4 regions of the Promicromonospora sp. NPDC060204 genome follow, and region 2 is predicted to be linked to each of the others. Evidence: riboswitches for the same ligand, from Rfam matches in the RefSeq annotation. Region 2 holds a riboswitch; each other region holds the start of a gene.
The links. A riboswitch is a leader RNA that binds a small molecule or an ion and turns the genes downstream of it on or off. The one in region 2 is predicted to bind S-adenosylmethionine.
Positions count from the first base shown of each region.

Region 1: linked by a shared signal. The riboswitch ahead of ACFWEJ_RS09400 (LLM class flavin-dependent oxidoreductase) and the one ahead of ACFWEJ_RS24785 (aminotransferase class V-fold PLP-dependent enzyme) in region 2 are both predicted to bind S-adenosylmethionine.
Region 3: linked by a shared signal. The riboswitch ahead of metE (5-methyltetrahydropteroyltriglutamate--homocysteine S-methyltransferase) and the one ahead of ACFWEJ_RS24785 (aminotransferase class V-fold PLP-dependent enzyme) in region 2 are both predicted to bind S-adenosylmethionine.
Region 4: linked by a shared signal. The riboswitch ahead of ACFWEJ_RS26420 (methylenetetrahydrofolate reductase) and the one ahead of ACFWEJ_RS24785 (aminotransferase class V-fold PLP-dependent enzyme) in region 2 are both predicted to bind S-adenosylmethionine.

Region 1 covers NZ_JBHWZO010000053.1:16,875-22,512, forward strand. The annotation lists gene ACFWEJ_RS09395 (GH92 family glycosyl hydrolase) at 1-1,918, shown strand, start outside; SAM riboswitch class IV at 2,427-2,538, shown strand; gene ACFWEJ_RS09400 (LLM class flavin-dependent oxidoreductase) at 2,948-4,102, shown strand; gene ACFWEJ_RS09405 (rhodanese-like domain-containing protein) at 4,149-4,616, shown strand; gene ACFWEJ_RS09410 (GNAT family N-acetyltransferase) at 4,613-5,272, shown strand; gene ACFWEJ_RS09415 (O-acetylhomoserine aminocarboxypropyltransferase/cysteine synthase family protein) at 5,269-5,638, shown strand, end outside.
Region 2 covers NZ_JBHWZO010000280.1:1,214-6,851, forward strand. The annotation lists gene ACFWEJ_RS24770 (O-succinylhomoserine sulfhydrylase) at 1-187, opposite strand, end outside; gene ACFWEJ_RS24775 (rhodanese-like domain-containing protein) at 184-633, opposite strand; gene ACFWEJ_RS24780 (phosphotransferase enzyme family protein) at 850-1,629, shown strand; SAM riboswitch class IV at 1,675-1,789, shown strand; gene ACFWEJ_RS24785 (aminotransferase class V-fold PLP-dependent enzyme) at 1,821-3,239, shown strand; gene ACFWEJ_RS24790 (hypothetical protein) at 3,243-3,839, opposite strand; gene ACFWEJ_RS24795 (amidase) at 3,995-5,500, opposite strand.
Region 3 covers NZ_JBHWZO010000147.1:7,554-13,191, reverse strand. The annotation lists gene metE (5-methyltetrahydropteroyltriglutamate--homocysteine S-methyltransferase) at 1-1,871, opposite strand, end outside; SAM riboswitch class I at 1,880-1,983, opposite strand; gene ACFWEJ_RS18145 (type 1 glutamine amidotransferase domain-containing protein) at 2,161-2,865, shown strand; gene ACFWEJ_RS18140 (LysR family transcriptional regulator) at 2,909-3,814, shown strand; gene ACFWEJ_RS18135 (hypothetical protein) at 3,836-4,405, opposite strand; gene ACFWEJ_RS18130 (Cmx/CmrA family chloramphenicol efflux MFS transporter) at 4,581-5,638, opposite strand, start outside.
Region 4 covers NZ_JBHWZO010000333.1:335-5,804, reverse strand. The annotation lists gene ACFWEJ_RS26425 (N-acetylmuramoyl-L-alanine amidase) at 1-1,176, opposite strand, end outside; gene ACFWEJ_RS26420 (methylenetetrahydrofolate reductase) at 1,370-2,314, opposite strand; SAM riboswitch class I at 2,319-2,435, opposite strand; gene ACFWEJ_RS26415 (carbohydrate ABC transporter permease) at 2,530-3,453, opposite strand; gene ACFWEJ_RS26410 (carbohydrate ABC transporter permease) at 3,453-4,328, opposite strand; gene ACFWEJ_RS26405 (extracellular solute-binding protein) at 4,401-5,470, opposite strand, start outside.

The sequences.
Region 1 (5,638 bases), on a different contig from region 2:
CGCCGAAGCCGCCCGCGCGCAGTGGGAGGAGCGGCTCGGCGTGCTCGACGTCGAGGGCGCCTCCGAGGAGCAGCGGGTCACGCTGTACTCGAACCTCTACCGGCTCAACCTGTACCCGTCGTCGTACACGGAGGTCGGGGCCGACGGCGCGCCCGTGCATGCCTCGCCCGTGCTCGACGGCGCCCCGGTGGTGCCCGGCGAGATGTTCGTCAACCACGGGTTCTGGGACACCTACCGCACCTGCTGGCCGGCCTACGCCCTGCTGTACCCGGAGGTCGCGGCCCGGCTCGCCGACGGCTTCGTGCAGCAGTACCGGGAGGGCGGCTGGGTCGCCCGCTGGTCGTCGCCCGGCTACGCGGACCTGATGACGGGCACGTCGTCCGACGTCGCCTTCGCCGACCTGTACCTGCGCGGCGTCGACCTGCCCGACCCGCTGGCGACCTACGACGCCGGGCTGCGCAACGCCACCGCCCTGCCCACCCGGTCCGGCGTGGGGCGCAAGGGTCAGGACTTCGCGCTCACCCACGGCTGGGTGCCGCGCGACGTCGAGGAGTCGGTGTCGTGGAGCCTCGAGGGCTACATCAACGACGCCGGGCTGGCGCGGATGGCGCAGGCGCTCGCCGACGCGCCCGGGACCCCGGACGGGCGCCGTCGGGCCCTGCGCGACGAGGCCGCCTACCTGCGGCAGAGCGCTCTCGGGTACGTGCACCTCTTCGACGCCGCCACGGGGTTCTTCCGCGGCCGCGCCCGGGACGGCGCGTTCGACCCGGCGCCGTTCGACCCGGACGCGTGGGGCGGCGACTACACCGAGTCCGACGCCTGGAACTTCCTGTTCCACCCCGTGCACGACGGCGCGGGGCTGGCCGCCCTGCACGGCGGGCGGGCCGGGCTGGAGCGGCTGCTGGAGCGGTTCTTCACCGAGCCCGAGCAGGCCGACAAGCCGGGGAGCTACGGGTCCCCGATCCACGAGATGTTCGAGGCGCGCGACGTGCGCCTGGGCCAGCTCGGACAGTCGAACCAGGTGTCGCACCACATCGCCTGGACGTGGTCGGTCGCCGGGCGGCCGGACCGCACCCAGGAGGTCGTGCGCGAGATCCTGACGCGGCTGTGGACCGGCAACGACATCGGGCAGGGGTACCACGGCGACGAGGACAACGGCGAGATGTCGGCCTGGTACGTGCTGGCCGCGCTCGGGCTGTACCCGCTGGAGATCGGCTCGCCGCGGTGGGCGGTCACATCGCCGCTGTTCGACCGGGCGGTGGTGCACCGGCCCGACGGCGACCTCGTGATCGAGGCGCCGGGGGCGGCCGGGCGGCGGTATGTGGAGGGGCTGGACGTGGCGGGTGGTGACGGCGCGGCTGCGGCGCGGGAGATCACTGCGCCGTCGATCGACAACGGTGACCTCGTCGGGGGAGCGACCCTGCGCTTCGTGCTGTCGGAGACCCCGACCCGGTGGGGTGTGCCGTCGGACGACGAGGCTGGTGCTGGTGCTGGTGCTGGTGATGCGGCCAGTGCCGCGGGGGTCGGCGACTACTCGGCGTCCGACCGGCCGTGGCGGCGTGCCGACGGCGGCTGGCGCGGCGTGGAGGGTGCGCTGCCGCACCTGACCGACGGCGACCTGACGACGTCGGCCGCGGTGGACGGCGTGCTCGACTGGGCTCCCGCCGCCGAGGTCCCGGCCGGATCGGTGCTGCGCGCCTACACGCTGACCTCTGGCCCGGCGTCCGACACGGCGCCGTCCGCATGGCGTCTGGTCGCGGCCGACGGCCGGGTGCTCGACGAGCGGTCCGGCGAGGAGTGGCGCTGGCCGAGCCAGCTCCGCCCCTTCGTGCTCGACGAACCGGTGCCGCTCACCGGCCTCCGGCTGGAGCTTGCCGAGCCCGGCGCCGTTGCCCAGATCGAGCTCCTCCTGGACTAGCCCCTCGCCGAGCCCACCCCGATCCCGAAGTGCGCTTCTACCCAGTCATTACGCCCGAAAACAGCCTGGTTCCGGGCCCAATGACTGGGTAGAAGCGCACTTCTGCGTTGTGTGGGCTCGGCGGTGTCGGTCGATCGCACGAGTTCGGCTGACCGCTCGGCTCGTCTCGTGACCCCGGCCGGTTCGGTGCGTGACTCCGGCTGGTCGCCGACGCCGGTGTGTGAGTGAGCAAGGGGCCAGGCGAGAGTGCGCTTCTACCCAGTCATTGGGCCCGAAAACAGCCTGGTTCCGGGCCCAATGACGGGGTAGAAGCGCACCTTGCTCGGGCGGGGCCGCGCCGCGTCCGCGCCCGCGTCCACCAGCACACCCCCGCCTGCCGGCGAGACCCTGGTCCCGGGATGTGAGATCTGGGCAAGGATCATTGACTTCTATGGGTTCCATTCGTATCTTCTGTGACATCGAGACCAACCACACCAATCCGATCGGAGAGATGTAGAAAGCCTCGACAGGTCATGAGTTCCGACGCGAAGCCCCGGCTGGTCGGACGGCAACCCCCCGCGCGGGTGGGTGCCCCGGGTGAGGACCAGGTCCACCGCCGCCGGCGGATGACAACACGCGTCGCTCGCCGATGGGCGAGCAGGTGAGGAGAACGACGATGACCCGGAGCGCTGCCCCCGCCGTCCACGTGTCCCTGCCGTCCCGGAACGTCACCGTGCGGGCTGGTGCTGCCCCGCGCGAGGACATGTGTTGTCACTGCTCCTGTCGCTGACGGCGACAGTCCCACACTGACAGCCCCGACGCGCTGACCGGTCGCCACAGGCGCCACCGGTCCGCCGCCCGGAACTCCTCTCGGCGCCGCACGCCGAGCCCCGGCCGTATCCGGCCCTCACGTTCCTGACCGGACGTCCCACTCCTGCCCTCTGGCAGCCACGCTCCCGGGTGACCCCTGGACGCCGTCGCGCACCCTGCGCGCGCCGGCCGGGTCCTCCGGGCGCCGTCGCGCAGCCGCAGCCCGAACGGAGCCCCGCCGTGCCGTACCCGTCGCAGCCCACGTCCCTCGCCCCCACCTCCTCCCGTCCCGTCGTGCTCGGCGTGGACCTCACCTCCGCCGGCGCCCGTCCGGGCGCCCACCGGGCACGTGGCCCGGTCGCGCCGCGTCCGTTCGACGGCGAGCGGTTCCTGCACCTCGTGCGGACCGCCGACCGCGGCCTGCTCGACTTCGTCAGCCTCGACGAGGGCTTCCTGCTCCATCCCGGCCGCAGCCAGGTCACTGGACGGCTGGACACGGCCGTCGCCGCGGCCCGGGCCGCCCGGGTCACATCGGGCATCGGGCTGGTCGCCGCCGTCGACACGGTGCACGTCGAGGCGGGCCACGCCGCCGTCGCGCTGAGCAGCATCGACCGCGCCAGCAGCGGCCGGGCGGGCTGGCAGGCCGTGCGGCAGGGCAAGCTCCCCGAGTCCGACGACGCCTGGGCCGCGCGCGTCGAGCTCGGCATCCGGTCCGTGACCCAGGTGTGGACCGGACGTCCCGGCAGCGGGTCGGGCGCGGTCGAGCTCGACGCCGAGGGCCGGTTCCGCGTGGACCACGACGGCATCCGGTTCGCCGTCCGGGGCCGCCGCGCCGAAGGAGACGCGCTGCCGCAGGTGCCCCCGCCCGTCGTCGTCCGCGTGCGCTCCGAGGCCAGCGCGGCGCTCGCCGGCCGCACCGCCGACGTCGCGCGGATCACCGTCACCGACGCCGCGCACGCGGTGCGGCTGCGCCGCCTCGTGCGGGACGCCGCGCTGTCCGCCGGGCGCGACCCCGAGGAGCTGCGCGTGCTCGCCGAGGTCTACGTGGTGCTCGCGCAGGAACGGGCCAGCGCGCGGGCCCGGCTCGAGCTCGTCGAGGCGCTGGAGGGCACGGCGGCCATGGGCGACGGGCTCGTCGTCGCCGACACGCCCGACGAGCTCGCCACCCTGATCGCCGACTGGACCACCGTCGGCGCCGTCGACGGGTTCCTGCTGCGGCCGTCCTCGCTCAGCTCCGACCTCGACACCATCACCGACCACCTCGTCCCCGCGCTCCAGCAGGCGGGCCTGTTCCGCACCGAGCGGACGGCGACGTCGCTGCGCGGCTCGCTCGGGCTGTCGGACGTCGAGGCCGCCGAGCGGGCGCTGCCCACGGGCCGGCTGCTGAGCGCCTGACGGCTTGACGACCCGACGAACCACAGACGACCCGGAGGAGACCACCATGACCACCCCTGAGCTGCAGACCCCCGACGCCGCGGGCGCCAAGGTCGCCGGCGGCGCCCTGCTGATCGACGTCCGCTCGGCCGCGGGCCGCGCCTCGGCGGGCGAGATCCCGGGCGCCACGCTCGCGGACCGCAACAACCTCGACGCGCTGTTCGGGCCGTCCGACAACCCGGCGATCACCCTCGACACGCCCGTCGTGATCGTGTGCGGCTCGATCAACGGCTCCGGCCCGGTCGCGGAGGCGCTCGCGGCCCGCGGCTACACCGACGTCTCGCACGTCGACGGCGGTTTCCCCGCCTGGAAGGAGGCCGGGCTGCCCGCGACGGAGGCGGCGGACCAGCCGGCGGCGGCAACGGCGGACCAGCCCGTCGTGGACACGGCAGGACAGTCGGCGACCGAGGCTGCCGACCAGCCCGCGACCGCCGGAGCGGACCAGCCCGCGACGGCGCCGAGCGCGGCACCATGACGATCGCGGACGAGGTCCGGGCGGCCCGGTCGGTCAGCGGCACGGTGGGCGGCACGGGCGGCAGCGCGCCGAGCGTCGTCGTCCGGCGGGTGCGGGACGACGAGCACCGGGCCGCCGCCGAGGTGCTCGTGACCGCCTACACGCACGACTTCGACATCAGCGACGGCTACCGCCAGTCGCTCGGCGACGTCAGCCGCTGGGCGAGCGAGCACGAGGTCTGGGTCGCGGTGCCGGCCGCGGAGACGGGTTCGGGCGGCGGGACCACCCGCGTGCTCGGCGTCGTCGTCATCCCGGCGCTCGGCGGGCCGGCGCTGTCGCAGCTCGCGCAGGACGGCGAGCTCGACTTCCGCCTGCTCGCGACGCACCCCGACGCCCGCGGGGGTGGCGTGGGCGAGACGCTCGTGCGGCACGTCATCGGGCTCGCGCGCGACCGGGGCGCGCGGCGCGTCGTGCTGAACTCCGGCGACCAGATGCGCGCTGCGCACCGCCTGTACGAACGGCTCGGCTTCGGGCGCCTGTACGAGCGCGAGACGCGCGTCGTCGAGACGAAGCAGGGGCCCACGCGACTGCTCGCCTTCGGCCTCGACGTCGCCGACGCCGGCGCCGGCACGGACCTCGCCGACGCCGACATCAACTCCACGGACGGCCGCCCATGACCGGCTTCGCCACCCGGCAGGTGCACGCGCGCAGCGCGGGGCGGGACGACGCCGGGCGCGCCACCTCGCCCGCCGCCGCGCCGTCGGCCCGCGTGGTGCCCCGCGCCACGCCGGTCTACCTGACCGCCGGGTTCGAGTTCGAGGAGTGGGAGCAGGCGGCCGGGCACTTCGGCGCCGGCGAGGGCTTCGCCTACACGCGCACCGGCAACCCGACCACGGCCGCCGTCGAGCAGCGGATCGCCGCCCTGGAGGGCGGCACCGACGCCCTGTTCCTGGCCAGCGGGCAGGCGGCCGTCACGGTCGCCCTGCTCGGCCTGGTCGAGGCCGGGCAGCGCGTGCTCGCCGCGTCCAGCATCTACGAGGGCA
Region 2 (5,638 bases):
CGGCCTCCGCGGCGTTGTCGTAGACGTAGCCCTGCGTGAGGAACAGCGCCTCGCTCGTCTCCTGGAACTCGCTGCGCTGGTGGCCGCCGCGCACGGCGAGCGTCGCCGGGCGGACGCCGTCGGGGAGCGGCTTGCGGCCGGAACCGCCGGGGTTCGCGCCGGGCGGGTAAGCGCCGGTGACGGTCACGCGGGCCCCGCCGTCCACGGCAGGCCGGCGACCTTCCAGCCCTGCTGGTCCCGGACACCGTCGGCCCCGGGCGCGCCCTCGAAGCCCTCCAGCACGTTGTACGACGGCGCGATGCCCGACGCCGTGGCGAGCCGCGCCGCCGCGATCGAGCGCTGGCCGGAGCGGCACAGGAAGACGACAGGCCCGCCGGAGACGCCGGCCGCCTTGAGCTCCTCCAGGAACCGGGGGTTGGGGCGGCCGCCGGCCTGCACCCACTCGGCGAACACGGGCTGCTTCTCCAGCGAGGCCGTGTCCGGGATGCCGATCGTGCGCCACTCGCCGTCGGTGCGGACGTCCACCAGCGTGGCGTCCGGGTCGCCGGCGAGCAGGTCCCAGGCCTGCTGGGGCGTGATGTCGCCGGCGTAGCCGTCAGCCGGTCGTGCTTCGACGCGCGCGGGGTCGCTCATGATGCTCCTCCATCGGTCGTGGCGGTAGCACCCTCGTCCGTCCTCCGCTGCTGCGGGGAACGCTGGGTTGCTGCGGCGTCGTCGTGCCACGTCACTCGGCCGCTCGGGATGGTCGTTGCCAACCCTACGACATGGTGTCCGGTGGGTGGAACAGTGTCTCGACAGGTAACCCCAGTAAAATAGTAGGGAAAGCCGATCCTCGGTACGGTGACGCCGATGTCTGCTGACGAGGAGCCGCTGACCGGCGGGAACATGAACGCGGTGGTGCGCGTGGGCGACACGGTGCGCCGGACCGCCGGACCGTGGACGGCCACGGTGCACGCGTACCTGCGCCACGTCCGGGACCGGGGCGTCACGGACGTGCCGGAGCCCTTCGGGCTCGACGACCGCGGCCGCGAGGTCGTCTCGTTCCTCCCGGGCGATGTCCCGGGCTGGCCCGCACCGGAGTGGCTCTGGTCCGAGGAGAACCTGCGCGACGCCGGGCGCCTGCTGCGCCGGCTCCACGACGCGTCCCTCGATCTCGACCTGCCGGACGCCGTCTGGCAGCTGCCCGCCCGCGAGCCGGCCGAGGTGGTCTGCCACAACGACGCCGCGCCGTACAACATGGTGTTCCGCGCGGGCCGGCTCGCCGGCCTCATCGACGTGGACACGGCGGCGCCGGGACCGCGTCTGTGGGACCTGGCGTACACCGCGTACCGCCTGGCCCCGTTCGCGGGCGACGCGTTCGCCGGGGTGACCTACGACGTCGGGCACCTGGACCCGCTGGCCCGGCTGGACGCGCTGGTCGCCGCGTACGGGGCCTGCTGGTCGCGCGCCGACGTGCTCGGCACGATGGCGGAGCGCCTGACGGAGCTCGCCGCGTTCAGCGAGGCCAGGGCCGACGACGGCGGGCCCGCCGAGCTGCGCGACCATGCCGCGATGTACCGCTCGGACGCGGCCCGGGTCGCCGATCTCGCGGCCCGCGCGGCCCGCCCAGAACGTGGGACCAGCATCTGAGACATGCGTTGACAGGAGTTTTGCCCGCAGCACAGGATGGCCGCAGGTCATGAGCGCCAGCGTCAAGCCCCGGCTCGCTGGCCGGCAACCCTCCCTCCGCGGTGGGGTGCCCCGGGTGACGACCAGGCCGCGCGCAGCCCGCGTGCGGCAAGCGCGGGGGAACCTCCCCCAGGACTGTGCTGGAGGACGCCATGTCTGCTCCCACTCTCAGCCGTGCCACCGCGGTGACCGATCTCGCCCCGCTGCGCCCCGTCGTGGGCGGCGGGACGCTCGTCCCGCTCGTGGACGGCACGCAGGTCTCGTACGCGAACCTCGACGTCGCCGCGTCGGCCCCGGCCCTGCAGGCCGTCGCCGACCGCGTCACCCAGGTGCTGCCGCTGTACGCCAGCGTGCACCGCGGCGCGGGCTACCTCTCCCAGGTGAGCACGGCGCTCTACGAGACCGCGCGCCGCACCATCGGCGCGTTCGTCGGCGCCCGCGAGGACGACCTGACGATCATCACGCGGAACACCACCGACTCCCTCAACCTCCTCGCCGGCTGCGTCCCCGCGCAGGCCGACGGCGAGCCCGGCCGCGTGCTGGTGCTCGACGTCGAGCACCACGCGAACCTGCTGCCCTGGCAGCGCACCACCGGCGCGACCGTGCTGACCGGTGGTGCCACCGTGGCCGAGACCGTCGCCCAGATCCGGGAGGAGCTGGCCGACGCCGCCGAGGACCGCCCGTACGCCCTCCTCGCCCTGACCGGCGCCTCGAACGTGACCGGCGAGTCCCTCCCGATCGCCGAGATCGTCGCCGTCGCCCACGAGTTCGGGACGCGCGTGGCGCTCGACGGCGCCCAGCTCGTGCCGCACCGCCGCATCTCGCTGGAGTCCACCGGCGTGGACTACCTCGCCTTCTCCGGGCACAAGACCTACGCCCCGTTCGGCGCCGGCGTGCTGGTGGGTCACCGCGACTGGCTCGACCAGGGCACGCCGTACCTCGCCGGCGGCGGCGCCGTCCGGCGCGTGCGCGTGGGCGGCACCGACTGGCACGAGGGGCCCGCGCGCCACGAGGCCGGCTCGCCCAACGTGATCGGCGCGGTGGCGCTCGCGGCGGCCTGCGAGGAGCTGGCCGCGCTCGACCCGGCCGAGGTCGTGGCGCACGAGAACACCTTGCGCCGCCGGCTCGTGTCCGGGCTCGAGGCGATCGACCGCGTCGAGGTCGTGCGGGTCTGGGCGGACGCCGTCGACCCGGTCGGCGTCGTCACCTTCACCGTGACCGGGTACGACCCGGGACTCGTCGCCGCGTACCTGTCCGCGGAGCACGGCATCGGCGTCCGGGACGGCCGCTTCTGCGCGCACCCGCTGCTCGGCCGGCTCGGGTTCGACGCCGGGGCGGTGCGCGCCTCGGTCGGCGTCGGCACCGCGGGCGAGGAGATCGAGCGCCTGATCGCCGCCGTCGGCAGCCTGGTCGAGGACGGCCCGCAGGCCGGGTACGACGTCGTCGACGGGCTGTGGGTCGTGACCGACGACCCGCGCCCCGTGCCCGAGGGCTCCGGCCTCGCGGGCCTGCTGGCGACGGCAGCCCTGGGCTTCGACGAGGCCTTCGGCTGCCTCCCGGACGAGGACTGACGGCTACAGCGCGAGGGCCACGCAGATGCCGCCCATGGTGAGGTCCAGCCCGATGCACCACAGCGCGAGCGAACGGTTCACCACGACGTCGCGGCGGTAGTGCACCACGTCCCACCCGGCGTGCGCGGCGAGGGCGAGGCCCGCGAGGGCCAGCCCGAGCCGCGGCTCCAGGAACAGGGCTGCCGTCGCGACCCCGAAGAAGCCGGCCATCGCGGCGGCCTGCGGCCACGTCGCGCGGCGTCCGCGGGCCAGCCCGATGCCGGCCAGGACCAGCCCCACCAGGACGAACGCGATCCAGCGCGGCGTGTCCAGCAGCTCGGACGCGACGGGGATCGCGGACGCCAGGAGGGCGACGAGCCAGGCCGTCCAGCGGACGCCGGTCACGGCGGCGGCCAGGTAGCACAGCGTCGCGACGCCGATCGCGGTGGTCGGGTCCTCGGCGACGGCGTCCTGCCAGGTGCCGCCCACGATCGCCGTCCCGCCCACCAGCAGGGCGAAGCCCGTCAGAATGCCGAGCACGATCCAGGCGGTGTTGGCGGGCCAGGTCCCGGTCCACCGGCTCGGCCGCGCGGGGGCGGTCGTCTCGAACGTCTCGGCCATGGTCCCGTTCTCCCTGTCCCGGCGCTGTGGCGCCGTCGCTGTTGGATACCCACTAGGGGTACCCAAGCACGCGTCGCCGGGCCGCGGAACCACATTCGGCCACCACCGAAGTGTCAGGCGTACAGGTCCCTTGGTGGACCTGTACGCCTGACACGTCAGAGCGGAAAGGCCTGCGGACGGGGAAGCGCCGCCTCGATCTGGGCCGCCAGCGCCAGCAGCGTGAGCTCTCCGCCCGGCCGGCCGATGATCTGCACCCCCATGGGCAGCCCGGCCGGCGCCTCGGCGGTGGGCGCGGTCCAGTGGGTCGGCACCGTGATCGCGGGCAGCCCGGCGACGTTGAGCATCGACGTGAAGGGCGTGTACTGGCACTGCTGCTCGAAGTTCCGCTCCGGATCCTCCGCGTCGTACCAGCCGATCGGCCGCGGGGTGAGCGCGAGCGCGGGGGTCACGACGGCGTCGTAGGCGCTGACCTGCGCCACGAGGGAGCGCTCGAAGCCGGTGAGCGTGCGCACCGCCTCGGCGAGCTGCCGGGCGGGGACCGTGCGGCCGGTACGGATGAGCCACTGCGTCAGCGGCTCCAGCTTGTCCAGGGTCTCCGGGTCGTCGATCGGCACCGCTGAGGCGCCGCCCATCCACAGGGTCCGGAACGCCGGGGCGTACTCGGGGGCTGCGGCCAGCGCGAACTCGTCGACCTCGTGCCCCAGGCCGGCCAGGGCGCCCACCCCGGCGTCCAGCGCGGCGCGGGCCTCGGGGGACACGATGATGTCGTAGAAGCCGTCCCACGCCGACGACGTGGTCACGCCGATCCGGGCGAGGCGACCGGGGTCGCCGGCCTCCTCGGCAGGCAGCTCGGCACGCTGCGCGGCCGCGAGGTAGGCACCCGCGGCGTACGACGGCGCCCGCAGCGTGTACGGGTGCGCGACGCCGCCCCCGGCGCGCCGCGGGAGCATCGCCTCCAGCAGCAGGGCGGCGTCGGCGACGGTGCGCGCGATCGGCCCGTTCACGACCAGCCCGCCCAGGGAGTCGACGCCGCTGCCCGCGGGCAGCAGCCCGCGCGTTGGCTTGAGGCCGACGACTCCGCAGGCCGCCGCGGGGATGCGGATCGACCCGCCGCCGTCGGACCCGGGCGCGAACGGCAGCAGGCCCGCCGCCACCGCGGCGGCCGCTCCGCCGCTGGAGCCACCCGCGCCGCGGCCCAGATCCCAGGGGGTACGCGCCGGGGCGGCGCCGACCGGCTCGGTGTAGGCCGGGAAGCCCAGCTCGGGCGCGGCAGTCTTGCCGAGGCTGACGATCCCGGCGTCGTCGAGCACCTGCACGATCTCGTCGCTCTCCTCGGCCGGCGGCAGGCCCGCGAAGGCGCGCGACCCGAAGCCGGTGGGCACGCCCGCCCTGTTCCACAGGTCCTTGTCCCCGGTGGGCAGGCCCCACAGGCTGCCCGACGGCGGCGGCGTGCCCTCGCCGGAACCCGTCCCGCGGTTCTCCTGGAGCTCGGCCGCCCGTTTCCGGGCTTGCTCGGGGGTGACCGTGGCGAAGGCGCCGACAACGGGGTTCAGCCGCTCGATCCGGTCGAGGTAGTGCTCGGTCACCTCGGTGGGGGTGAGCTCTCCGGCGGCGAGAAGGTCGCGGAGCTCGACGGCGGTCCGCTCGTGCAGGGCATCCATCCCGTCAGGCTAGACGCTTTCTGACGAATCGCATTCAACGATGTGACCTGCGTTGATACCCAGCGCTACGGGCGAATGGAACTCTGCACCGTGTAATTCCGCCGCGCAGAATGCGCTTCTCCGGCATATGTTCGTGCG
Region 3 (5,638 bases), on a different contig from region 2:
AGGGCGACCTGGTCGGCGGTGTCGCCCAGCGGCAGGTCGTCGCGCACGAACGACCAGGCCAGGATCGTGACCGGGCCCGTGAGCATGCCCTTGACCGGCTTGTCGGTCAAGGACGCCGCGTACGCCGTCCACTCGACCGTCAGCGGCGCGGGCCGCGACACGTCGCCCCACAGGATGGGCGGCCGCACACAGCGCGAGCCGTACGACTGGACCCAGCCGTTGACCGTCGTCGCGAAGCCGTCGAGCTGCTCGGCGAAGTACTGCACCATGTCGTTGCGCTCGGGCTCGCCGTGCACCAGTACGTCCAGGCCCAGCTCCTCCTGGAGCGCGACCGTGCTCGCGATCTCGGCGCGCATGGCGGCCGTGTAGTCGGCGTCGGACAGCTCGCCCCGCACCCACGCGGCGCGCGTGCTGCGGATCTCCGAGGTCTGCGGGAACGACCCGATGGTCGTGGTCGGCAGCGGCGGCAGGTTGAGCCGCGCCTGCTGCGCGGCCGCCCGCTCCGCGTACGGCGCGCGCTCGACGTCGGCCGCGGTCAGCGCGGCGGTCCGCTCGCGCACCGCGGGGACGACGACGCCGGGCGCCGCGGCGCGGGAGCTCACCGCCGCGGTCGACTCGGCGAGCTGGTCGGCGACCGCCGCTCGGCCCTCGGTCAGCGCGGTGGCCAGCGTGACGACCTCCGCGACCTTCTGGTCCGCGAACGCGAGCCACGACTTCAGGTCGGCGTCGAGGCGGGGCTCGTCGGCGACGTCGTGCGGCACGTGCAGCAGCGACGTCGAGGTGCCGACGGCTACAGTCCCGGCGCCGACGCCCGTGCCCGGGGCCGCCAGGCCCTCCAGGACGGTCAGGCGGGCGTCGAGGTCGGCGCGCCAGATGTTGTGGCCGTCGATCGCGCCCGCGACCAGGGTCTTGGACTCCAGGCCGGGGACCGGTCCGGTCGGCGCGGCACCGCGCACCAGGTCGATCGCGATCGCCTCGACGTCGGTGCCGGCCAGCAGGGCGAGCCCGTCGCCGGCCTCGCTGCGCAGGTCGCCGTACGGGGCGGTGACCAGGATCGCGGGGCGCTCGGCGGCGGCGCCGTCGGCCCCGGACGCGGCGGGGGAGAGCTCGGTCGCCAGCGTGGCGTAGGCCCGGCGGACGGCGTCGGCGACCTCGTCGAAGGGGACGTCCAGCAGGTCCGTGACCAGGGCGGGTTCGTCGAGCTGCACCCAGGGCGCACCTGCGGCGGCGAGCGCGCGCAGCAGGTCGGCGTAGGCGGCGACGACGTCGTCGAGCCGGTCCAGGGGGCGGAAGCCCTCGGGGGCGTCGCCCACTGCCTTGCTCAGGAGCAGGAACGTCACCGGGCCCACGAACGCGGGGCGCGTCACGACGGCCTGGCCGCCGTCGGCCGGCTGCGCCAGCTCGGTGAACTCGCGCACGGCGCGGTCGTCGACGAACCCGATCGGGGTGTCCGGACCGATCTCCGGGACCAGGTAGTGGTAGTTCGTGTCGAACCACTTGGTCATCTCGAGCGGCGCGTTGTCGCCCTCGCCGCGGGCCACCGTGAAGTAGGCCGAGAGGGGCAGGCGCCCCCCGTCCGTGGTGAGCCCGGCGAAGCGGTCGGGCACGGCGCCCAGCAGGGCGACGGCGTCGAGCACCTGGTCGTAGTACGAGAACGAGCCGGGGACGGCAGCGTTGCCGGCGTCCAGGCCCAGGTCGACGAGGCGGCGGGCGGTGGTCTGCCGCAGGTCGCGGGCGGTCGCCTCCAGCTCGTCTGCGGTGGTGCGGCCGGCCCAGAAGGACTCGACGGCGCGCTTGAGCTCGCGCCTCCGGCCGATGCGCGGGTAGCCCAGGATCGTGGCGGTGGGAAGGTGCGGGTTCGTGACTGCCATGCGTATCAGCTCCATCGGACCTGGCGTTAGCACCTTGCCCCGAGATTGGCGCCTCGGAGGTAGGTTGCTGCGGTGTCGTGGAGCCAGGACTCTCGACCGCTCTGGATGATGAGACTTGATCGTAGGCATGCCCGGGATGTGGTCGGCAAACCGTCCACGCCTCGGACAAATCGGGGTCATAAGTTTGGTGATGGATCCGGCTGACCGTTTCGGCATCCGGTGATGGATTCTGACGTTCCCCGAGGACCGCACCCAGCGGGCAGCTCCCCGAACAGATCGGAACCACACCATGTCGAAGATCCTGATGGTCGTCTCTGCCGCGAACAGCCTGCGCCTGGCCGACGGCACCGAGCACCCCACCGGCTACTGGGCCGAGGAGGTCGCCGCCTCCCACCGGGTCCTCACCGCGGCCGGCGCCCAGGTCGACGTCGCGACGCCGGGCGGCGTCGCGCCCACGGTCGACGCGGTCAGCCTCGACGAGCGCGGCGGGGTGCCCGCCGCCGACGCCGCGGAGTTCCGCGCCTACCTCGACGGCATCGCCGGCCAGCTCGCCCACCCGCTCACGCTGGCCGACGTGCGCGGCGACGACTACGACGCGATCTACGTCCCGGGCGGTCACGCCCCCATGGCGGACCTCGCGCACGACGCCGACCTCGGCCGCCTGCTGCTCGCGGCGAACGACCGGGGGACGACCGTGGGCGCGCTGTGCCACGGCGTCGCCGCGCTGCTCAGCGCCCAGGAGCCGGACGGCACCTTCACCTACGCGGGCCGGGCGCTCACCTCGTTCACGGACGAGGAGGAGCGCCAGGGCGGCCTCGGCGACGCCGCGCCCTACCTCGTCGAGTCACGGCTGCGCGAGCGCGGCGCCGTCGTCCAGGTCGGCGCACCCTGGAGCAGCACCGTGGTCCAGGACGGCAACCTGATCACCGGGCAGAACCCGCAGTCCAGCGCGGCCGCCGCGGAGGCGGTGCTCAAGGCGCTCGCCGCGCGCTGAGCCCGGCTAGCCTGTGGGCAGGACGACGACGGAGGGGGTGCCGGTGCCGGGTCTCGACCTCCTCGCCACGTTCCTGGAGGTCTACCGCACGGGGTCGCTGTCGGCGGCGGCCGAGCGGCTGGGCGTGAGCCAGCCCGCCGTCACCGGGCAGCTCGCCCGCCTGGAGGAACAGCTCGGGACTCGCCTGTTCGTGCGGTCGCGCCGGGGCGCCGAGCCCACGGAGCGCGCCGTGGCGCTGGCCGCCGAGGTGGGGCTCCACGTGGACGGGCTCCGGACGGCGCTCGGTCCCCGCGACGTCGAGCCGGCGGTGCGGGGGCTCGTCCGGATCGGCGGGGCGGCCGAGCTGATGACGGTGCGTGTGCTGCCCGCGCTCGTGCCGCTCGTCGCGCAGGGCCTCCAGCTCCGTACGGCGCTCGGGCTCGGCGACGAGCTGCTGGCCGCGCTGGCGGCCGGCCACCTCGACCTGGTCGTGTCCTCGGTGCGCCCGCGGCAGGACGCTGTGGCGGCGACGCCGCTGGTCGACGAGGAGTTCCTGCTCGTCGGGCCTCCGGCGCTGGCCCACACCGTGGACGCGGGGCGTCTGGCAGCCGACCCCGTGGCCGCCCTGGCGCACCTGCCGCTGGTCGCCTACGCGGAGGACCTGCCGATCGTGCGCCGGTACTGGCGCAGCGAGTTCGGCCGGCGGCCGCCCAACACGACGGCGCTGGTGGTGCCCGACCTGCGCGCCGTGCTCGCCGCCGTCACCGGCGGTGCGGGCGTGTCCGTGCTGCCGCAGTACCTGGTCGCGCCCGCGCTGGACGCCGGGCAGGTGGTCGAGCTCCACCACCCCGAGGCGCCCCCGTTGAACACGCTGTATCTCGCGGGACGCCGCGGCGTCCCGCACGGGCCGGCGGTCGCCGCCGTCCAGGCGCGGCTGACCGAGGCCGCCGCGGAGTGGGGGAGTCTCTAGCGGGTCATGTCGCCGGGCCGGTCACGCCTCGGCGCACTCGTCGCTCTCCACCGGACCCGAGAGGCCGACGAGCGGCGGGTAGGCCGAGACCCGGAGCTCCCAGCCGGCCGGGTCGGTCGCCGTCACGTAGGAGTCGCCCCCGTGCTCGGCGTGGGTCACGTCCGACAGCGGGTCGAAGCCGTGCTCCTGGAGCACCGGGTCGAGCCCGGCGGCCAGGTCGGCGAGGCCGTCGCTGGGCTCGTACAGGTCGCCCTCGCCCAGGCTCTCGGCGAGGAAGAGCACGCACTCGCCGTCCGGCTGCTCGGTGAGGGACGGGAAGCGGTCCTTGGCGGTCCACTCGACCTCCGGGACGGCCTCCTGGAGCGCGCCGAGGACGTCGTCCAGCGCCGCCGTGTACTGCTCGGTCGCGGCCTCGCGTGCGGGGGCCGGCTCTGCGGGTCCGGCCGGGACGTCGGGACCCGCAGAGCAGGACGTCAGCACGGCGGGGAGCAGCACGGCAGGTACGAGCACGGCCCGCACCAGCACGGCCCGGACCGGCACGGCAGGGACCAGCACCGCGAAACGTGCCCGTAGGGGGAACAGGGGCTGCATCCGTCTCCTCGCTGGTGCTCGACGCCGTCGTGCCGGGGACGCTACCAGGCACGACGGCGTCGCGGTCAGAATGTCGCCGCGGATTCCCCGGGCACGCGACGGCTCCCGGCGGTCTCCCGGGGAACACGTTGCACAGCCGAGGAGGTAACGCTCAGCTAGCACTGCTACCTCAGCGTTACGCCCTCGGACGCGTGACGTCTTCCCCGAGGCCTGCCGGGTGTGCGCGGGCTGTCGCCCCGAGCACGACGGCCACCGCCGTCAGCGCCGCGCTCGCCGCCAGGGGTCCGGCGGGCCCGAGCGCCACGACGGCGCTCCCGCCGAGCACCGGTCCGGCGAGCGCGCCGAGGTTAAGGGCGACGGTCGAGAACGCGCCGCCCATGGTCGGCGCGCCGTGGGCCGCCGCCATGCTGCGGGCGATCAGCGTGCCGCCGACGGCGAACGACAGTGCGCCCTGCACAGGCGCTAGCACCCACACCGTCACGGGGCTCGCGGGGAGCGCGGCCCACAGGACCCAACCCGTGAGCAGGGCGGGGCCGGCGATCACGAGCAGGCGGCCGCCGTGGGCGTCGGCGAGCCGGCCCGCGGCCGAGACCCCGGCGAAGGCGCCCAGGCCGAACAGGGCCAGCACGGCCGGCACCAGCGCGGACCCGAGGCCCGCGCCGTCGGTGACGACGACCGCCAGGTAGGTGCACGCGCAGAACGTCGCGCCGTTGACCAGCACCCCGAGCACGAGGTGGCGCAGCAGGCGCGGGGAGCGCAGCGCGGCGAGCTCGGTCCGTAGGTCCAGCCGGGCGCGCGGGGTACCGGCGTCGAGCCGCACCGGCGTCAGGCAGGCCACGGCGACCAGGGCCGCGGCCGCGACCCCGGCGATCGCCCACAGGGCGGAGCGCCAGCCCCAGAGCTCGCCCAGCAGCGCGCCGGCGGGGACGCCGGCGACCAGGGCGAGCGTCGTGCCGCCGAGGATCACCGCCAGCGCCCTGGCCCGCAGCCCGGCGGGGACGAGGGCCTGGACCGTCGACAGCGCGACCGCGAGGAACCCCGCGTTGGCCACCGCGGCGACGAACCGGGTGCCGAGCAGCACGGCGAAGCTGTCGGTCAGTGCCCCGGCGACGTGCGCCGCGACGAAGACGAGCAGGCAGGCGGACAGGGTCCAGCGGGGCGGCAGGTGGCGTCCGACGGCGGCCGTGAGCGGCGCGCCGACGACCATCCCGACTGCGAAGCCCGAGGTCAGGT
Region 4 (5,470 bases), on a different contig from region 2:
GCTGACCGCCACGACCGTGCGGGTGCCCGCCGTCATCGCGTAGGTGCCGAGCGAGAGCCACGCCCCTCCCGCCGCGGACTGGTCCACGCGGATGGTCGACGAGCCGGTGCCGGTGTAGACGATGAACGGCGTCGACGTGTTGTAGCCGGCGATCCCCGGGAACCATGCCTCCACCCGGTACGAGCCGCTCGACGGGATCGTGGCCGAGTACGTCGCCAGGTCGCTGACCTCGGCCGGCGTGGCGTAGCGGTAGTCGGCGCCGTAGCGCTCGGCCGAGAAGGACGACGTCAGCCAGGAGGCGCCGGCGGAGAAGCCGGCCGAGGTGTTGTCGACGATCACGGACCAGCTCGTGCCCGCCAGGGCCGCGGCCACCTCGGACCGGAGCTGCGGCAGCATCGAGTACAGGACGTCGCCCGGGCAGGCCGTCGCCGTGTAGTCCCGGTGCCCGTAGATCTGGGTGGGCGCGATGCCGTACTGGTCGCAGATGTACGCGCACAGCTCGACCAACCGGCTCCAGAGCTGCGCGGGCGGCGTGGCGCTCGTGTAGGTGCCCTGGTTCTCGATGCCGATGGCCTGGCTGTTCTGCCCGGGGGCGTGCGCGCCCACGACCGTGCCGCTGCCGTTCTGCAGCCGCGACAGCGCACCGTGCCGGCCCTCCATGACGTACCCGCCGCGGCTCAGCGTGAGGTGCTGCCCGGTGTCCACCCAGCCGTTGGCGAAGTGCCACTGCTGGATGTCGCGCGCGATCTGGTACCCGGCGGCCTGCGAGTAGTCGGTGACGTTGGCCGACGCCGTGTGGTGGATCAGGATCTTGTTCGGGTTGGTCGAGACGGTGTCGATCGTGCCGCGGGCCGCCGCGGCGCCCCAGGTGGCGCAGCTCGCGATCGTCGGCGCGGCCACCTCGACCCCGGCCACGGCGCCGGGCGGCGCGTCGGCGGGCGCCTCGGGGTCCGGTGCCAGGGACGGCGGGGCGTCCGCCGTCCGCGCCGGGGCGGCGCCGGGCGCGCTCCCGGCGGGAGCCGCGGGCGCGGGGGCGGCGACGGCGGCGGGCGCGGCGATCGTCGCGCCCGCGGCACCGATGCCGAGGACGACGGCGCCGCGCAGCAGGTCGCGCCGCCCGAACGCGGCGTGGCTGTCGGGACTGCAGTCGGTGGAGCTGTGGTCGTGTTCGTGCACGGTGGGGCCTCCACGGTTCGGTCGCGCTGTGACGTGCCGATTTTCATCCGTAGTATCGGCCGCTCTGCCGACCGGCGGGTACATCACACCCACCCCATCCCCCACACAACATGCCCGCCCAACCCGTTGAGTGCTGGCTATTTGTTGGTTTCGGGCGTGGAAAGCAACAAATAGCCAGCACTCAACGAAGGGGTTAGGCGGCGGCTCGGCCTGTCAGGCCCACTCGGTCCAGGAGGTCCAGGGCCGGGCGGTGCTTGTTGAACGTGTAGACGTGCAGGCCGGGCGTGCCGGCGTCGAGCACCTCGCGCGCGAGCGCCGCGGAGAACTCGATGCCGTGCGCGTGCTGGGCCTCGGGGTCGACGGCGCCGTCGGGCGCGGTGAGCCGGTCGAGGTCGCGCAGGAGGTCCGCGGGCGCCGCCACCCCCGTGAGCTCCTGGACGCGGCGCAGGCGCCGGGCCTCGGTGGTGGGCAGGATCCCGGCCAGGATCGGGATGGTCACGCCCTCCGCCCGGGCCGCCTCGACGAACCCGGTGTACGAGTCCGCGCGGTAGAAGAACTGGGTGATCGCGAAGCTAGCGCCCGCCTTCTGCTTCTCCAGCAGCCGGCGCACCTCCTGCTCGCGCGTGGTGCCGGCCCCGGGGTTGCCGTCCGGGAACGTGGCGACGGCGATGGCCAGCGGCCGGGCGGCCGAGCGCAGCGCCGTGCTGACGTCGGCGGCGCACCGCCGCTCGTCCACCTGCCGCAGGAGCCGCACGAGGTCCACGCTGGAGCGCACACCGTCGGCCGGGGGGCGCCAGTCCGGCTCGTCGCGCGGCGGGTCGCCGCGCAGGGCGAGGAAGGACCGCACCCCGGCCTCGAGGAACTCCTCGATCACCGCGGACACGTCCTCGCGGGACGCGCCCACACAGGTCAGGTGGGCCACCGGGAGCACGGGCGTGCCGCGCAGCAGGGTGGCGAGCACCTCGCGCGCGGTGGCCCGGTCGCCGCCGGCCGCCCCGTAGGTCACGGAGACGAAGTCCGGGCGGGCCGCCACGAGCCGCTGCGCCGTCTCCCAGAAGTTGGGCGCGGCGTTCGGCCGGCGCGGAGGCATCAGCTCGAACGACACCGTCGGGCGGTGCGGGTGTACCTCGGCGACCATGGCTGCTCCATCGAACCTGGCGTGAGCACCTTGCGTCCCTCGCGCCGCGGCGACGCGGCAGAAGGTCGGCAGGTTGCTGCGGTGTCAGGGAGCCAGGACTCTCGACCGCTCTGGATGGGGTTCGCCACCATGTTAAGCGCCCGTCCAGCACTGGGACAGAATTCGTCCGGAGGTCGAGACGGCCCGGTCCACGGTGTGTGGACCGGGCCCGCCCGCTACTTCACCGACCCGGCCACCAGGCCGCCCACCAGGCGCTTCTCGATGATCATGAACAGGATCACCACGGGCACGATCGCCACGACGGACACCCCGAACACGTACTGCCAGGACGTCTCGTACTGGCCCACGAACTTGGTGAGCGCCACGGACAGCGGCTGGTTGCCCGCCGTCGTCAGCAGCACCAGCGACGCCGCGAACTCGTTCCAGGAGGCGACGAACGTGAACACGACCGCCGTCACGATGCCCGGCCAGACGAGCGGCAGGTTGATCTTGGTCAGGACGGCGAACGTGCCGGCGCCGTCGAGCTGCGCCGCCTCGTCGACCTCCTTGGGGATGCCCGCGAAGAAGCTGTGCATGATCCAGACCGCGAACGACAGGTTGAACGCGGCGTTGACCAGGATCATCGCGACCCACGTGTCGAGGATCCCGATGGCGATGAACTGCCGGAACAGGCCCGACGTCAGCACGGCGGGCTGCACCATCTGGGTCACGATCACGAGGAACAGGAAGAAGAGCCGGCCCGTGAACCGGAACCGCGCCGTGTAGTAGGCGGCGGGCAGCGCCACGGCCAGCACGAGCAGCGTGGCGCACAGCGAGATCACCAGGGTGGAGATCAGGTTCTGCGCCAGCGGCGTCTCGGGCGTGGACCACATCGTGACGTAGTTGTCCCAGTGCCACTCCGTGGGGAAGTAGGTGGGGTCGACCGACCTGATCTCGGCCTTGGTCTTCACGGAGCCGAAGAACATGATCAGGTACGGCAGCAGGAAGACCACCAGCACCACGAGCCCGGCCAGCAGCCGGAGCAGCAGCGACCCGAGCGGCACCTGGTCCGTCGTGTACTTCCGCACCCGCCTCCGGTTGTCCGACGGCGGCCGGGCCGCGCTGTGCGCGGTGGTCCCCGGGTCGGTGATCGCGGTCATCAGACCTCCTCCAGGGGGCGGACGACCCGCACGTAGACGGCGACGATGGCGATGACCACCAGGAACGCGATGACGGACAGCGCGCTGGCCAGGTCGATCTGCCGCTGGTTCTGCATGTACTTGAAGATCATCGTCATGACGGTGTCGGCGTCGTACCCGGGGATGGACCCCGTCATGACGCGCAGGATCGGCAGCGAGTTGAACACGTTGATGATGTTGATCAGCACCGCCACCGAGATCGCGCCCCGCAGCTGCGGCAGCACCACGCTGAAGTAGGTGCGCGCCCCGCTCGCCCCGTCGATCCGCGCGGCCTCCACGGTCTCGCCGGGCACCGTCTGGAGCCCGGCGAGCACCGTGTAGGTGGTGAACGGCAGGGACACGAACACGGCGACCGCCATGGCCCACGCGAACGCGGTGCCCGGGTGGCGAGTCCAGCCGTAACCCTCCGGCGTGCTGATCAGGCCGACGTCCACGAGGAACGAGTTGATGATGCCGAAGTACGGCTCCAGGCCGTAGTGCACCACCAGCGTCGTCATGACGACGCTGGAGGCCCACGGCACGATGACGGCCATCCGCACCAGCCGGCGGCCGGGGAACGCCTTGTTCAGCAGTGCCGCGAGCGCCAGCGACCCGATCAGGGTGCAGGCGACGACGACCACGACCCACACGACGGTGCGGCCGAGGATGGGCCAGAAGTACTGGAAGCCGATGACCGTCGCGAAGTTCGCGAGGCCCACTCCCCCGTCGTCCAAGCCGCTCTGGCTGATGTCGCGTGTCGAGTTCCAGAACATCAGGCCGACCGGGAACAGGACCACGGCCGCAATGAGTGCGACCGCGGGCCCGATCCACGGCAGGGCCTTCAACAGGTCCTTCACCAAGTTCCCCGTGCTTTCGGTTCGGCGTTGCGTGTGGTCAGCCGTGCCGGGCACGGCGGTCGGTGCGGGGCGTCAGCCCGCGTCGACCTGTCCCTGGATCTCGGTCAGGACGTCCTGCGCCGACTTCTTCCCGTCGAGCTGGCCGAAGAGGGCCTTGAAGGCGGAGTCCGCGGCCTGCCAGTCCGGGTTGGTGCTCGGGTAGAACTGCGCGTCGGGCAGCACCTCGAGGAACGGCGCGAGCGCCTCCTCGCCGGCGAGCTGCTCGGAGCCCGAGAGGGTGGTGGGCAGGAAGCCCTCGGCCTGGACCCACGGCACGTAGACGTCGGCGGAGTAGAAGTAGTCGAAGAAGGCCGTGATGGCCTCCTGCTTGTCGCCGTCGTTCTGGAACGCCATGAGGTGGTCGGCCACGCCCAGCGTGAACGGCGAGCCGTCCTCGGTGGGGATGGGGTGGATCGAGTACTCCAGGTCCGGGTTGTCGGACTCGATCTGCCCGACGCTCGGCGGCAGGCCGATCTGCATGCCGACCTTGCCCTGGACGAAGATGTCGAACAGCGGGCTGCGGTCCGTCGCACCGGCGTCGGCCTGCGTGGCGCCCTCGTCGATCATCTTCTTGGCGAACTCGGCACCCGGGAGGTTCTCGGGGGTGTCGATGGTGATGGCCTCGGCGTCGCCGAAGGTTCCGCCGCCGCCCCACAGCCACACTGCTGCCTCGGCCTGCGCCTCCTCGGAACCGAGCGGCATGCCGTAGCCGGCCACGCCGCCGCCGAGCTCCGAGACCTTCTTGGCGGACTCGAGCAGCTCGTCCCAGGTGGTGGGGACCTCGGCGCCGGCCTCCTCCAGGAGCGCGTCGTTGACGAACAGCGCGCGAGCGGAGGCGATGAACGGCAGGCCGTAGGTGGTGCCGTCCACCTGGGCGTTCTCCAGGAACGTGGGCTGGAAGTCGGCGTAGGTCTCCTCGGAGGTGACCTCCTCGACCGGGTACAGCAGCTCGTCCGCGGCGAAGCCGGCGAAGGGGCCGCCGTTGTAGATGTCGGGTGCGTCGCCGCCCTGGATCTTGGTGGCGATGACGGACTCGAGGTTGTCCCAGGACTCGACCTGCAGGTTGACGTCGATGTCGGGGTTGGCCTCCTCGAACCCGGCGA